One region of the Agrobacterium sp. SORGH_AS 787 genome, then DNA from elsewhere that is predicted to be linked to it. Evidence: predicted binding sites of a transcription regulator. Region 1 holds the regulator's gene; the other holds the start of a gene.
The links. Region 1 encodes LexA, which represses DNA repair genes until DNA is damaged. Its sites were predicted from a motif close to TGTTCNNNNTGTGTTCNG; they were not measured.
Positions count from the first base shown of each region.

Region 2: the regulator LexA is predicted to act here: its motif matches at 3,052-3,069, upstream of QE435_RS23290 (putative DNA modification/repair radical SAM protein).

Region 1 is NZ_JAUTBG010000002.1:2,564,229-2,571,536, forward strand. It holds gene QE435_RS21670 (glycerophosphodiester phosphodiesterase) at 1-44, shown strand, start outside; gene QE435_RS21675 (GNAT family N-acetyltransferase) at 41-1,231, shown strand; gene QE435_RS21680 (HIT family protein) at 1,253-1,672, shown strand; gene eno (phosphopyruvate hydratase) at 1,807-3,081, opposite strand; gene kdsA (3-deoxy-8-phosphooctulonate synthase) at 3,299-4,147, opposite strand; gene QE435_RS21695 (hypothetical protein) at 4,282-4,845, opposite strand; gene lexA (transcriptional repressor LexA) at 5,204-5,929, shown strand; gene QE435_RS21705 (GFA family protein) at 6,248-6,646, opposite strand; gene QE435_RS21710 (glutathione S-transferase family protein) at 6,881-7,308, shown strand, end outside.
Region 2 is NZ_JAUTBG010000002.1:2,916,345-2,923,652, reverse strand. It holds gene QE435_RS23310 (glycosyltransferase family 25 protein) at 1-46, shown strand, start outside; gene QE435_RS23305 (glycosyltransferase) at 99-1,142, shown strand; gene QE435_RS23300 (glycosyltransferase family 4 protein) at 1,217-2,266, opposite strand; gene greA (transcription elongation factor GreA) at 2,376-2,852, opposite strand; gene QE435_RS23290 (putative DNA modification/repair radical SAM protein) at 3,074-4,306, shown strand; partial or broken gene QE435_RS23285 (UdgX family uracil-DNA binding protein) at 4,306-5,758, shown strand; gene QE435_RS23280 (YfdX family protein) at 5,958-6,743, shown strand; gene carB (carbamoyl-phosphate synthase large subunit) at 6,835-7,308, opposite strand, start outside.

The sequences.
Region 1 (7,308 bases):
AGGGATTTGTCCCCGACATGAAGGACCAGTCAGCCAGCGCATGAGCGACGAATATACCATTCGCGTTGCACAGTCCTTCAAGGACATCGCTCCGGAAAGCTGGAACAGGCTTTCCGGAGCATCCAGATCGGCTATCGCCGCTCCCTATAATCCCTTCATCTCGCACGCCTTCCTTTCTTCTCTGGAAGATTCCAGCTCGGCCACAGCCATGACCGGCTGGCTCGGTCAGCACCTGTTGCTGGAACGCAGTGACGGCGAATTGATGGGTGCCGTTCCAGGCTATCTGAAAAACCACAGCCGCGGCGAATATGTCTTCGACCAGGGTTGGGCCGACGCTTTTGAACGGGCGGGCGGACGCTATTATCCGAAGCTCCAATGCTCCGTTCCCTTCACACCGGCAACCGGTCCACGCCTGTTGACGACCGGATTGGACGCGGCAGCCTTGCAGCAGGTTCTCGCCTCTGGTCTCCAGCAGGTGACAGAGAAGCTCGGCATCTCTTCGGCACATGTGACATTTGCAAATGAAGACGAGATCGAAACACTGGAGGATGAAGGTTTTCTGCATCGCACCGATCAGCAGTTTCATTTCATCAATGAAGGCTATCGCGATCATACCGATTTCCTCGACGCCCTGTCATCGCGCAAGCGCAAGACCCTCAAGAAGGAACGGCGCGCAGCGCTGGAAAACGGCATCGAGATCGACTGGCTCACCGGCAGCGACCTGACCGAAGACATCTGGGATCAATTCTTCACCTTCTACATGGATACCGGCAGCCGCAAATGGGGCAAGCCTTACCTTACCCGCGCTTTCTATTCCCTGATCGGCGAACGCATGGCAGACGATATCCTGCTGGTGATGGCCAAGCGTGAAGGTAAATATGTTGCGGGCGCCATCAACTTCATTGGCGGCGATGCACTGTACGGCCGCCACTGGGGCTGCATCGAAGACCATCCCTTCCTGCATTTCGAAGTCTGCTACCATCAGGCGATCGACTTCGCGCTTTCCAAGGGCTTGAAGCGCGTGGAGGCAGGCGCTCAGGGCGAGCATAAGCTGGCACGCGGCTACACGCCGGTGACCACCCATTCCGCCCACTACATTGCCCATCCCGGTCTTCGCCACGCCATCGCCGATTATCTGGAGCGGGAGCGCAGCGAAGTCGAACAGATCAACGACTATCTTGAAGATCACAGCCCGTTTCGCAAAAGCGAACGGCAGGAAGACGACGACTAAAGAGTTTTGAGGGAGCAGCCCGTGACAGCCTACGATGACAATAACATCTTCGCAAAAATCCTCCGGGGTGAAATCCCGTGCGTCAAGGTCTACGAAGACGACCATACACTCGCCTTCATGGACGTGATGCCCCAAGCCCCGGGTCACCTGCTGGTGATCCCGAAGACCGGCTCGCGCAATATTCTCGATGCCGATCCTGAGGTGCTGACAAAGACGATCCCCGTCGTTCAAAAACTCGCCGTCGCCACCAAGGACGCCTTCGATGCGGACGGCGTCTACATCGCGCAGTTCAACGAACCCGCCGCAGGCCAGACGGTCTTCCACCTGCACTTCCACGTCGTACCGCGCAAGGATGGAGAACCTCTGAAGCCTCACAGCGGCGCGATGGCCGATATAGAGGTACTCAAGGCTCACGCCGAAAAGATCAAGAAGGCACTTTAACGCGCCGCTACCCTCCACCGGTGGGTGGAGAGCAAAGTAAAGCAACACCCCAAAAGAAAAACCCGCCGAGGCCATCGGCGGGTTTTCTATTAATGGGTTCTCCGAAAGAACCCTCCTGTCATCTCGTAGCCAAATCAGCCGCGAAGAATGGAACGGCCAGCGTAAGCAGCCTGCGGACCCAGCATCTCTTCGATGCGGATCAGCTGATTATACTTTGCCAGACGGTCGGAGCGCGACAGCGAGCCGGTCTTGATCTGACCGCAGTTGGTGGCGACCGCGAGATCGGCAATCGTGGAGTCTTCCGTTTCACCCGAACGGTGAGACATGACCGCCGTGTAGCGGGCCTTGTGCGCTGTCTCGACAGCGTCGAGCGTCTCGGTCAGAGAACCGATCTGGTTGACCTTGACGAGGATGGAGTTGGCAACGCCCATCTTGATGCCGTCGCGCAGGCGCGCGGAGTTGGTGACGAAGAGGTCGTCGCCGACGAGCTGTACCTTGGAGCCGATCTTGTCGGTCAGGTACTTCCAGCCTTCCCAATCGTCTTCGGCCATGCCGTCTTCAATGGAGATGATCGGGTATTTGCCAGCGAGTTCTGCAAGGTAATCAGCCATGGCTTCCGGCTCGAGCGTACGGCCCTCGCCTTCCATCTCGTATTTGCCGTTCTTGAAGAACTCGGTCGACGCGCAGTCGAGAGCAAGGCCAACGTCGTCGCCCGGCTTGTAGCCAGCCTTTTCAACCGACTTCATGATGAAGTCCAGCGCTTCCGGCGCGCTCTTCAGGCCTGGCGCGAAACCGCCTTCATCACCCACATTGGTGTTGTGGCCCTGGGCTGCCAGTTCCTTTTTCAGAACATGGAAGATTTCCGCACCGATGCGCACCGCGTCACGGATGCTTTCCGCGCCGACCGGCATGATCATGAATTCCTGGAAGTCGATCGGGTTGTCGGCATGCGCGCCGCCATTGATGATGTTCATCATCGGAACGGGCAGCAGGTGGGCGTTCGGGCCGCCGACGTAGCGATAAAGCGGCAGGCCGGTCGTTTCGGCGGCAGCCTTGGCAACAGCCAGCGATACGCCGAGGATGGCGTTTGCGCCGAGGCGAGACTTGTTCGGCGTACCATCGAGCGCGATCAGCGTCTGGTCGATGTGGATCTGGCTTTCGGCATCGAAGCCACCAAGCGCATCGAAGATTTCGGTGTTGACGGCCTCGACGGCCTTTTCAACGCCCTTGCCGCCATAGCGTTGTCCGCCATCGCGCAGCTCGACTGCCTCGTGAGCGCCGGTGGATGCGCCAGATGGAACGGCGGCGCGACCGAAGGAGCCGTCTTCGAGGTACACATCGACCTCGACCGTGGGATTGCCACGGCTATCGAGGATTTCGCGTGCGATGATGTCGGTAATGGCTGTCATGGTCTCTCCCTTGGGACTGGAACAGATGAATTTCAGTCGCTTGTCTTAGAGCGCATCGGCAAAACTGTGAAGCCGTTTTCAGGCCGGATCGCGGATAAAGGTGACTGAAACGAGTCGGATGTCATTGCCGCTTCGCTGTAGACGAAGCGGAAGAATTTACAATGACGACGCCCCACATCAGGCGTCGCACCATAGATAAAAATTGGTTAGGCCAAAATCAGGCGGCCTTGGCGATAGCATCAAACGCCAGAAGCTTCTCCAGAAGCTTCGGCATGTCCTTCAGATGGACCATATTCGGACCATCGGACGGCGCATTGTCAGGGTCTTCATGGGTCTCGACAAACAGACCTGCAATGCCAACGGCAACCGCCGCACGCGACAATGTCTCAACGAATTCGCGCTGACCACCGGTCGACCCGCCCTGCCCGCCTGGCTGCTGCACGGAATGCGTCGCATCGAAAACCACCGGCGCGCCGAGCGAGGCCATGATCGGCAGCGAGCGCATATCGGAGACAAGCGTGTTGTAGCCGAAAGACGCACCGCGTTCGCAGAGAAGAACGTTCGGATTGCCGCTCTCATTCAACTTCGCCAGCACATTCTTCATATCCCAGGGCGCCAGGAACTGCCCCTTCTTCACATTGATCACGCGACCGGTCTTCGCGGCTGCGATGAGAAGATCGGTCTGGCGGCTAAGGAAGGCCGGGATTTGCAGAACATCGACGGTTTCGGCGACAATGGTGCATTGCTCTTCGGTATGGATATCCGTCAGTACCGGAAACCCGAATTCCTTCTTGAGATCGGCAAAGATCTCCATGGCCTTGCCGAGACCGATGCCGCGCTTGCCGGAGAGCGATGTGCGATTGGCCTTGTCGAAGGATGACTTATAGACAAGCCCGATGCCGAGCTTGCCACAAAGCTCATGGAGCGTGCCGGCAATCATGAAGGCGTGGTCGCGGCTCTCCATCTGGCACGGGCCGGCAATCAGCGAAAACCGTTCCGTGTTGGAAAAGGCGACAGCACCTTTGCCCTCGCCGGCGACCACTTTCAAATTGTTCTTCACAGTCATCTCATTCCTCACGACACATGCGCCGGACATCGCCGGCAACCGCTTAACTTGCGATGTTGCACAGGCATTATCAGCAAGTGCGCCACGTGTCACGGGATGAGGGAAGCTGCGGCCGGAGCACCGACCGCTGCCTTTTAGCCGGCATTCGCCCTCCGGACGACATCGGGATTGGCCTCTGAAAATTGCACGAACGGCCCGACCGCGCGCACGGCGTCGGAAAATCCAGCACTTCCCTTCAGCCCTTCCAATTCTTCAGGCTTGAAACCTTGCGCCAGCAACATGCGATAGACGTTCTCGCTGTTCTCACCACCGGAGGAAACCCAAGCCGGTAGCGATGCCTCCCAGGCCTTCTTCTCACGCTGGTTTCGGTCGGCAACGATGGCGAGCTTGATCAGTCCGCCGATCGGAATGGGAATACCGTTCACAGCTATATCGGGGACGAAGCTCGCCGGATGAACGCCACCAAGCGCGTGGTTCTTCAGAATCCTTGCACAGTTGTTGTCGCGCGTCGGCTCCTTGTTTTGCGAAACACGCTTCTGATTGAGCTGAACGATGAGCTTGCAGTTGGCCATCGTCGTGTTCAGGAGCAGCCGGTCATACTCCTTCCGCTTCAAGGCTTCCGGTGAATTGGGGTCGAGTGTCTGGCAACCGGCCAGCGCAATCAGCATTCCGATAAGGGTGAACCTAATGAGCTTCATAAAAATGTCCTTGCCCCAAGAAAAGACGCTACGAAGCAGCGCCGTGGAGCCCTGATGATTTTGTTGATAATGCTTCGAATGGCTTGGCCTTCATCCCACAGGATGACCGGATCGGATGATCCTCGAAGCAGCTCGTAGATACCCGTAAAAATGAGATCATCAACCTGGAGACGAAAAAGATACGCGACACCGTAAAGAAGCTATAAACTTCTACCATTGCGCGGATGACAGGACCGCGAATTGATCAGACGGAAACGTTTGCGGAATTTTAAGGGATTGCAGAACACATATGGAACATATAGTGTTCGTTCTGTATTTGTTTCACGAATCTTCGCCACGCATTCCAAGGGTTTTCTTCATGCTCACGCGCAAACAGCAGGAACTGCTTCTTTTCATTCATGAGCGAATGAAAGAGTCCGGCGTGCCCCCATCTTTCGATGAGATGAAAGATGCCCTCGATCTCGCCTCGAAGTCTGGTATTCACCGCCTGATCACTGCGTTGGAGGAGCGTGGCTTCATCCGCCGCCTGCCGAACCGGGCAAGAGCGCTGGAGGTCATCAAGCTTCCCGAAGCCTATTCCGCACCCTCACAGAAGCCGCCGCGCGGTTTCTCGCCAAGCGTGATAGAGGGTAGCCTCGGGAAAGCCAAACCGCAGGAGCCTGCCCCGGCCCAGAAGCCCGCAAACGATCAGAGCTCGTCCGCTGTCACCGTCCCTGTGATGGGACGCATCGCCGCCGGTGTGCCGATCTCCGCCATCCAGAACAACACCCACGATGTCGCCGTACCCGTCGATATGCTCGGTACGGGGGAGCACTACGCGCTCGAGGTCAAGGGCGACTCGATGATCGAGGCTGGCATTTTCGATGGCGATACCGTCATCATCCGCAACGGCAGCACCGCCAACCCCGGCGATATCATCGTTGCACTCGTAGACGACGAGGAAGCCACCTTGAAGCGCTTCCGTCGCAAGGGCGCTTCCATCGCTTTGGAGGCTGCAAACCCCGCTTATGAAACCCGCATCTTTGGACCTGATCGGGTCAAGATTCAGGGCAAGCTGGTCGGTCTCATTCGTCGCTATCATTGAGCGATAGCGAGCGGCGTTGGCGTTGCTCCCATCGCTTTCGAGGGGCAAGAACATCCCGAGTTGAACGTTAGAGGCAGGCGATTGGCCTGCCTTTAGGGTGATGATAGGCCTTTAACGTTTACTTTGGGTCATTCGCGGGCTCGGCCAGAGGATTCCTGTGTCAAGGTCTTATGGGTGGCCGGTTCAGTCCCGACCATGACCCGGAAAGGTTTTCGGGCCTTTGTCAGCAGTCGGAAGGCGGAATTGGACTGCCTGTTTATAGAGGCGCCCACATCTATGGTTTCAGCCTAAGGACGCCGCAGCATGTGACGCGTGACATCATCGCCCCTCCTCAGTCCTGCCGGTCGATTCTCGATCCTGATCATACTGTCGCAGCGTCGGGAAATCCGGCAACCAGGCTTCACGGCGGATCGTCCAAAGCTCGTAGGTCGGCTCGAACTGATCTGGTGAATCCAGAGAACCGATATTCACCTCGATTTCGTCGTCGCTTTTCCCAAAGACGGGCGAGCCGCAATTGGGGCAGAAGAAGCGGCCATTATAGCTGTGCGTTTCCCCTTCGATTGTCACGGCATCCTCAGGAAAGATCGCTGATGCGTGGAAGAGCGCGCCGTGATGTTTGCGGCAATCCATACAGTGACAAAGGCCGACACGGTAGGGCTTACCCACCATCGAAAGCCTCACCTTACCACAGGCACAACCGCCAGATTTGACGTCCATCTCGAACACTCCATTCACTTCATGTCTGCTCATCAAACCATGACGAGCGAATGAAGTTCATTCTGCTTCTGTCTCCAGACGCGTGAGAGCGGCGAACACATCAAATCATATGATATCTGACATGACAGACTAGGCCTGTATGTCCTCCCGCTCATGCGTTACGACCTTTGCAAGCACTTACGCTTTGGCCAATTGCCTGCGATACGAGCCGCCTTATCACCAAGAGGAGACAACATGTACGATCTCTACATCGCCAATAAGAACTACTCCTCCTGGTCGCTCCGGCCTTGGGTTCTAATGCGGACATTGAGCATCCCTTTCAATGAGCGCCTCGTCCCCTTCAACGATCCCGATCCAAAGAACAGCTTCATGCACTTCACCCCCTCCGGCAAGGTGCCCTGCCTGGTGGATGGCGATGTCACCGTCTGGGACTCGCTTGCAATCGTGGAATATCTCGCCGAACGGCATGATGGTGTTTGGGCTGAGGATGCCAAGGCGCGGGCCTGGTCGCGCTCTGCCGCCGCCGAGATGCATTCCGGCTTCCAATCCCTGCGCAATCTGCACCCGATGAGCGTAGGCTTGCGCATCCGGCCAGTCCCCGCAAGCGACGCGCTCCGCAAGGATATAGCGCGCATCGACACGCTCTGGCAGCAGGTGCTGGA
Region 2 (7,308 bases), 350 kb from region 1:
TATGGTGGATAAGCTGATTGCAACCAAGCGAAAGTATTTTTCGTGATCTCGCGCCATTACATCGACTTTGAGGTCCAAGCTAAGGAACATATGCCCCGATGAGTGTGAGGCGGATCTTTCACCTGCAATTCGGCACGGATGGCGGCACTGAGCAGTTCTTCCTGCGTCTTACGCGCGCTTTTCATGAGCGTGGCATTGAGCAGCAGTTCGCGATCCGGCCGGGCGTGACATGGCGTTATGAACTTGAGGGCCGGGGGCAAGTGCATGAAGGCTATTATCTTCGCCGCTGGCCCAACTGGTGGCTGCGCACCCAATTGCTGAAACGCTCCATGAAGCAATGGCCCGCCGATGTGGTGATGGGGTGGCGCGCGCCGACGTCGCGGCTGATGCCGGACACAGGCAATGCGGTGCGCGTGGTACGTCTGGGTGACTATCCGCACCACGTCCGCTATTTCGGCAATACCGACGCCATTGTCGGCAATGCGCCGAATGTCATCGAACACTGCCGCACACTTGGCTGGCAGGGCAAGACGACCATCATCTCCAACTTTCCGGGCGAGGTCGGCACCTCCATCGTCAAGCGGTCTGATTTCTCGACACCGGACGATGTTCCTCTGGTCTGCGGGCTTGGCCGCTTCGTGCCAACCAAGGGGTTCGATACCTTGCTGCGCGCGATTGCGACGACGCCTCACCTGTGGCTGTGGCTGGTGGGGGATGGTCCCGACAGAGCCGATCTGGAGCGTCTGGCACAGGAACTTGGGATAACCGATCGTGTCCGCTTCACCGGCTGGGTTTCCGATCCGGCGGCCTACATCAAGGCGGCGGATATGTTTTGCGTGCCAAGCCGGCAGGAGCCGCTTGGCAACGTGCTGCTTGAAGGCTGGAAGGCCGAAGTTGCGGTGGTCTCTACCAAGACAGAGGGACCGTCCTGGGCGGCGGCGCATAATGAAAGCGCTCTCTTCACCGAGATCGACGATGTTGAGGGTATGGCGCAGGCGCTCTTGCGTCTGCAAGAGTTGCCTGAGCTTCGGGCGAAGCTGGTTCAGGGTGGGCGAGAACAGTTGGCGGCGCGCTTTTCCGCGGAGCGGATTGTCGATCAGTATCTGGAATTTTTCGAGGAATTGCGCAACAGCCGACGGTGAACGCCTTCGTGGAGTTTTGCCTATGCCACAAAACTACGGCCAAGTACTGTGGTCGGGAAGCTATACTTAAAAGTCTAAACGCGAGCGTAGATCTCGCCCAAAGACCGAGCTTCACCTTCGAGAGCAAAATTCTCCACCGTCGTCAGGCGTGCAGCCGCACTTCTGTGCTGGATGATCTCTGGATCGCTTAAGAAACCGTTGGTCGCTTCGACCATGGCATCGAGATTGTCACGGCCGATGATCGTGCCGGTTTCGCCTTCGCGCACCAGTTCGGGAAAGGCGCCGACATCTGTTGCGATGACAGGTACGCCCGTCGACATGGCTTCCAGAGGCGTGAGGCCAAACCCTTCCCAGCGTTGCGGAGCGATGAAGAGGTCAAGCGCGCGATACCATTCGTTGATATTGGTATGCTCTCCGACAAAGAGGATTCGGTCGGCAAGACCTGCGGCGCGCACCTTGTCCTTCAGACCGGTCTCGAAGTCTACATGCGGACCTGTCGCGCGTCCCGCGACAATCGCCGACCACTCCGGGTGGTCAGGCAGAACGCGGATCATCGTGTCGATGAAGAGATCGGTGCCCTTCTGGTGCCGTATCCGGCCGAAGCAACCGGCATATTTTCGCTGAGGATCGAGGCCGCGCGCGACCTTGGCCTCTGCCTTGTCAGCGGGCGGGGAGAAGCGATCGGTGTCGATCCCGTGCATGATCACGGTACTCGTCACCTCTAGATAGGTTGCCGTCTGGCTATTGGTGGCGATCACGCCATCCATTTTGGAAATCAGAAATTTGGTCCAGCCGGTGTGCTTGCGTTGCGAAGCGGAGGTGAAGACGATCTTCAGCTTCATGCGCAGGATGTCGCGCATGATGATGGCCGGTAGCATTTCTATATTTCGTCTCGCATGCCAGACGCGCGGTCTGTCACCCGGGCCGTTCTGCCACAGCCGCCAGAGATCGCGAAAGCGAACATAGGGCAGGCTGTCCGGCAGGCCGGGCCCGATCACGGCGATCTTCTGCCCTAGCCGGTTCTGCACCGGCACGAGCTGAATGATCGTCGATGTCACGCCCGAGAGCCTGCGCTTGAAGTTTGGCGCAAGGACGCGGACATCTCTCAGATCGACATGGGGCAAGTCTTGACGTCTCGGTCTATGGAGAAAGAGATTACAGTCTGTTCAAGGATTGCCGGTGGTCTGGCGATTGCAATTTGCACGCGACCAACGACGGTTCTTGGATAGGCTGTCAGTTCCAGTTGACGGACAGGATCTCATAGCCGCGCGAGCCGCCAGGTGCATTGACTTCAATGCTGTCACCCACTTCCTTGCCGATCAAGGCGCGGGCAATAGGGGAGGAAATCGAAATGCGGCCTTCCTTCACATCGGCTTCCTGGTCGCCAACGATCTGGTAGGTCTTTTCTTCATCGGTGTCTTCATCGATGAGCTTGACGGTGGCACCAAACTTGATCTTGGAACCGGACATCTTGGAGAGATCGATGATCTCGGCGCGGGCGGTCAAATCTTCGAGCTCGGAGATGCGACCTTCATTGTGGCTCTGCGCTTCCTTGGCGGCGTGATACTCGGCATTTTCCGACAGGTCGCCATGGGCGCGCGCTTCGGCGATCGCCTCGATGATACGCGGGCGCTCTTCCTGCTGACGCCAGCGAAGTTCTTCCTGCAACTTGACGTAACCGCCCTGAGTCATCGGTACTTTTTCTACCATCTTTTTATTCCTTCACATTCGCACCGCGGTAGTCGCAGACACAAAAAGAAACAGGTTCCGGAGCAAAACTTCGGAACCATGTCAAAATCACAATTTCCCCGACTATATCAGAAGACCGTCGTGAAATGCCAGCAAATTAAAAAGCCCGTTAAAAACGAGTATTTTCAACGCTCTGTCCTCGTGATTTGACTTTTGTTAACGGAACATATAGAGAACGTTTTATGAAGAAGTCAATCAAAGAGCGGCTTGCGGTTCTCTCCGACGCAGCGAAGTATGATGCCTCCTGTGCCTCTAGCGGGACGTCGAAACGCAACTCGGCGCAAAGCGGCGGGCTGGGTTCGACTGAGGGTTCCGGCATTTGCCATGCTTACGCGCCGGACGGTCGCTGTATCTCGCTGTTGAAAATCCTTCTCACCAATTTCTGCATCTATGATTGTGCCTATTGCATCAATCGGTCTTCCAGTAATGTCGAGCGCGCGCGTTTCACTGTGGAAGAGGTGGTGTGGCTGACGCTGGAATTTTACCGGCGGAACTACATCGAGGGTCTGTTCCTCTCTTCCGGCATCATCCGCTCCTCGGATCATACGATGGAAGAGCTGGTACGGGTGGCGAAGGAGTTGCGGGTCACCCATGGTTTCAGAGGCTACATTCATCTGAAATCCATCCCTGAAGCATCGCCGCATCTGATTGAAGAGGCGGGACTTTATGCCGATCGTCTTTCGATCAATATCGAGCTGCCCACCGATAGCGGGATTGGCAAATTCGCACCTGAAAAGCAGCCCGGCAATATTCGCCGTTCCATGGCCGATATCCGGTTGAAGATCGAAGAGGCGGGTGAGCCAACGCTGAAGACGAAGCGGGTCAAGACCTTTGCGCCGGCGGGGCAGAGCACGCAGATGATTGTCGGTGCCGATGGCGCGGATGACGGCACCATTCTCTCGACCAGCGCGCGGCTCTACGGCAGTTATGGGTTGCGGCGCGTCTATTACTCCGCCTTCAGCCCTATTCCAGATTCCTCCAAAAATCTGCCGCTGATCAAACCGCCCTTGATGCGGGAGCATAGGCTCTATCAGGCCGACTGGCTCTATCGCTTTTACGGCTTCGACATCGGCGAGATCACGTCGACACAGCAGAATGGAATGCTTGATCTCGATATCGATCCCAAGCTCGCCTGGGCGCTTGGTAACCGCCAGAAGTTTCCCGTTGATGTGAATACGGGCGACAAGGAGATGCTGCTGCGCGTGCCGGGCTTTGGTGTGAAGACGGTGAACGCCATCCTGTCCTCGCGCCGCTTCCGGCGGCTGCGTTTGGAAGATCTCGCCCGCTTCGGTGTGTCGCTCAAGAAGGTGAAGGCGTTCGTCGTGGCGGATGGCTGGACGCCGGGTAAGTTGACCGAGCGGCCCGACCTTCGTGCTATGTTCACGCCGCCGCCGGAACAGCTGTCGTTGCTGTGATGTATGCGGTGGAACTGGAGGGCAGGGGTGATTTTGGTGAGTGGCGCGATGCTGCCCGCTCGCTTCTTGGAGCGGGCGTGGCGCCGAGCAATGTGGATTGGCGGCTGAAAAGCGATCGCGGCTCGCTTCTCGATTTCGAGCATCAGGCGTCTTTACCAGTGGCGACGTCCCCCGCGCAGGTCACCGTTCCGTCTGCTTTCCTGCCATTGGCGGAAGCCATCATCTGTCACAGCGATCCCGCGCGTTTCTCGTTACTGTACCGGCTTTTGTGGCGTCTGCAGCATGATCGCGCGCTGTTGCAGATCAAGGCCGATCCGGATGTTCAAGCGGCCCGGCAGATGGAAAAGTCCGTCCGTCGCGACAGTCACAAGATGACCGCCTTCGTTCGCTTCAAGGAGGTGCCGGGCGACGGCCCGCAGGCGCGGCGCTGTTTTATTGCCTGGTTCGAGCCCGATCATTTCATCGTCGAGCGCAAGGCGCCGTTCTTCCAGCGACGCTTCAATGACATGGACTGGTTGATTGCAACACCGAAGGGCTCTGCGCGGTGGAATGGTCAGATGCTTCAGACATCACGCGAAGCGGCGGAGCGGCCGGATATTTCCGACGAGACGGATGAGTTGTGGCGCACCTATTATGCCAATATTTTCAATCCGGCGCGGCTTAAGATAAAAGCCATGACGGCGGAAATGCCGAAGAAATATTGGAAGAACCTGCCCGAGGCCGACCTCATTCCGGAGCTCGTCATTGGTGCGGAAGCGCGCGTGCTTGGCATGGCGGCGAAGGCCGCGACCGAACCGCAGATGTTCCACCATCGTATCCAGGCGGCGGCTGCGGCTAGGCCACAGGAAATCCTGCCGGATGCGAATACGCTTGCCGGTGTGAAGCGCGGAAGCGCAAGCGTGCCAGATGTGCCCGCTGCATTGCGCCGCGACGCAGACGGTGTTCGGCGACGGGCCGGAGAGGGCCAAGGTGATGGTCGTCGGCGAGCAGCCGGGCGATCATGAAGATCTGGCAGGGCGACCCTTCATCGGCCCAGCAGGGCGGGTATTCGATCAGGCTCTGGCGGAAACGGGAATCGAGCGGAAATCGCTCTATGTGACGAATGCGGTCAAGCATTTCAAATATGAGGCGCGGGGCAAGAAGCGCATCCATCAAAGGCCGAACGCAGGCGAGGTCGAGCGCTGCCGCTGGTGGCTGACACGGGAGATCGATCTCGTTCAACCCAAGCTCATCGTCGCCATGGGTGCGACAGCGGTTTACGCTTTGACAGGGATGAAACAGACGCTTTCCAGCCTTCGCAGCCGCCCTATCGCAATGGACAATTCGCGCATCTTGTTTGCTACGGTTCACCCCTCCTATCTGCTTAGAATCCCCGACGTCGCACGACAGGCGCAGGAGCGGGCGCTTTTCGTCGAAGATTTGCGTGCCATCCGGCGGCTGTCCGAAGTGTGACGTGAGGCTCAGCTGCGTGCGGTCTTCTCCTTGGCAGTACAGCAGCTTGCCGTCTTCGAAAATTCGCTGCCTCTAAACATTAAAAGCCGTTCATGAAGTATTTGTAATGAGACTATTTGCAGAATGGCGCGTTTAATAAGCATCAACATCCAACGGTGGTTGGGATGTTGTATGTGGAAGTAAAAAAAGGATTTGTATCATGTTTATTCGTCGTAATCTTGCTGTTATTCTTGTTGCCGGTACTATGCTCGGCGGAATTGCTTACACTGCCGAAGCTGCATCGACAACTGCAGCGCAGACGGAAACCAAGGGTGCCGTTGTTCCGAATAAGGCCATCGATAAGGATGTTGGACGTCTCTCTCAGGATGGCGCACAGGCTTTGGCCGACATTCAGGCAACACGCCTAGCAATCTTCAATGCCAAGCCGGATGAGGCGAAGACCTTCATCAATAAGGCCAAGGACGAGTTGCAGAAGGCCTCCAAGGATGAAGCCGTCTTCATGAAGGCGGAGGCGGATCTGACGAAACCAACCAAGGCACCGGCGGCTGGTGAAGCGACTGCGGATGCAAAGACTGCATCGGCGACGCCCATCCAATGGCTGCCAGTCGACTCGCAGTTGACGCTTGGTGAAGACTTCAAGGCAACGCCTGAAAAAGTTGCGGCCATCACCGAAGCGAACAAGAGCCTGAAGACCTCCGATCGTCAGGGCGCCCTTGAAAAGCTCGCTGTCGCGGATGTCGATGTCGAGTTCATCACCGCCGCTCTCCCGCTCAACCAGACGGTCACCGATGTTGGCAAGGCTGCCGACCTGATCAACCAGGGCAAGTTCTATGAAGCCAATGCGGTGCTGAAGGATGTGACGGATAACGCGATGCTCAACATCGTGGATATCTACGGTCAGCCTTACAAAGCAAAGGCAGAAAAGGTTGCCAATGCAGCAGTAGTCAAGCCGTCGGCAGACAAGACCGCTGCTCCAAAGGGCTAATCGCCCTTCCACATACCGCAACGAAAATGGCCTCCCCATTTGGGGAGGCCTTTGTTTTGGAACGCTCTTTCGTTCAATTCTTCGCCGTTTCTCAGAAGTAGCTCTGCAGCGGCTTCACTTCGAGGTTGCCGGCCTTCAGTGCCTTGATGGCAAGGGCTGCGGCTTCCGCACCGGCCATGGTGGTGTAGTAGGGCACCTTCTGCATCAGCGTTGCGCGGCGCAACGACTTGGAGTCGGAGATCGCCTTGTTGCTGTCGGTGGTGTTGATCACCAGCTGAACCTGACGGTTGCGGATACCATCCTCAATGTGCGGACGACCTTCCTGCACCTTGTTGATCTTCTCGGCGGCAATACCCTGTTCGGCGAGGAAACGCTGCGTGCCGCCGGTTGCCAGAACCTTGAAGCCTGCTTCCACCAGAATGCGGATCGCCGGCAGAACGCCTTCCTTGTCCTGATCGCGGACCGAGACGAACACCGTGCCGGAGCGCGGCAGGTCGACGCCAGCACCCAACTGCGACTTGGCGAATGCCAGCGCGAAATCGGTGTCGAGGCCGATGACTTCGCC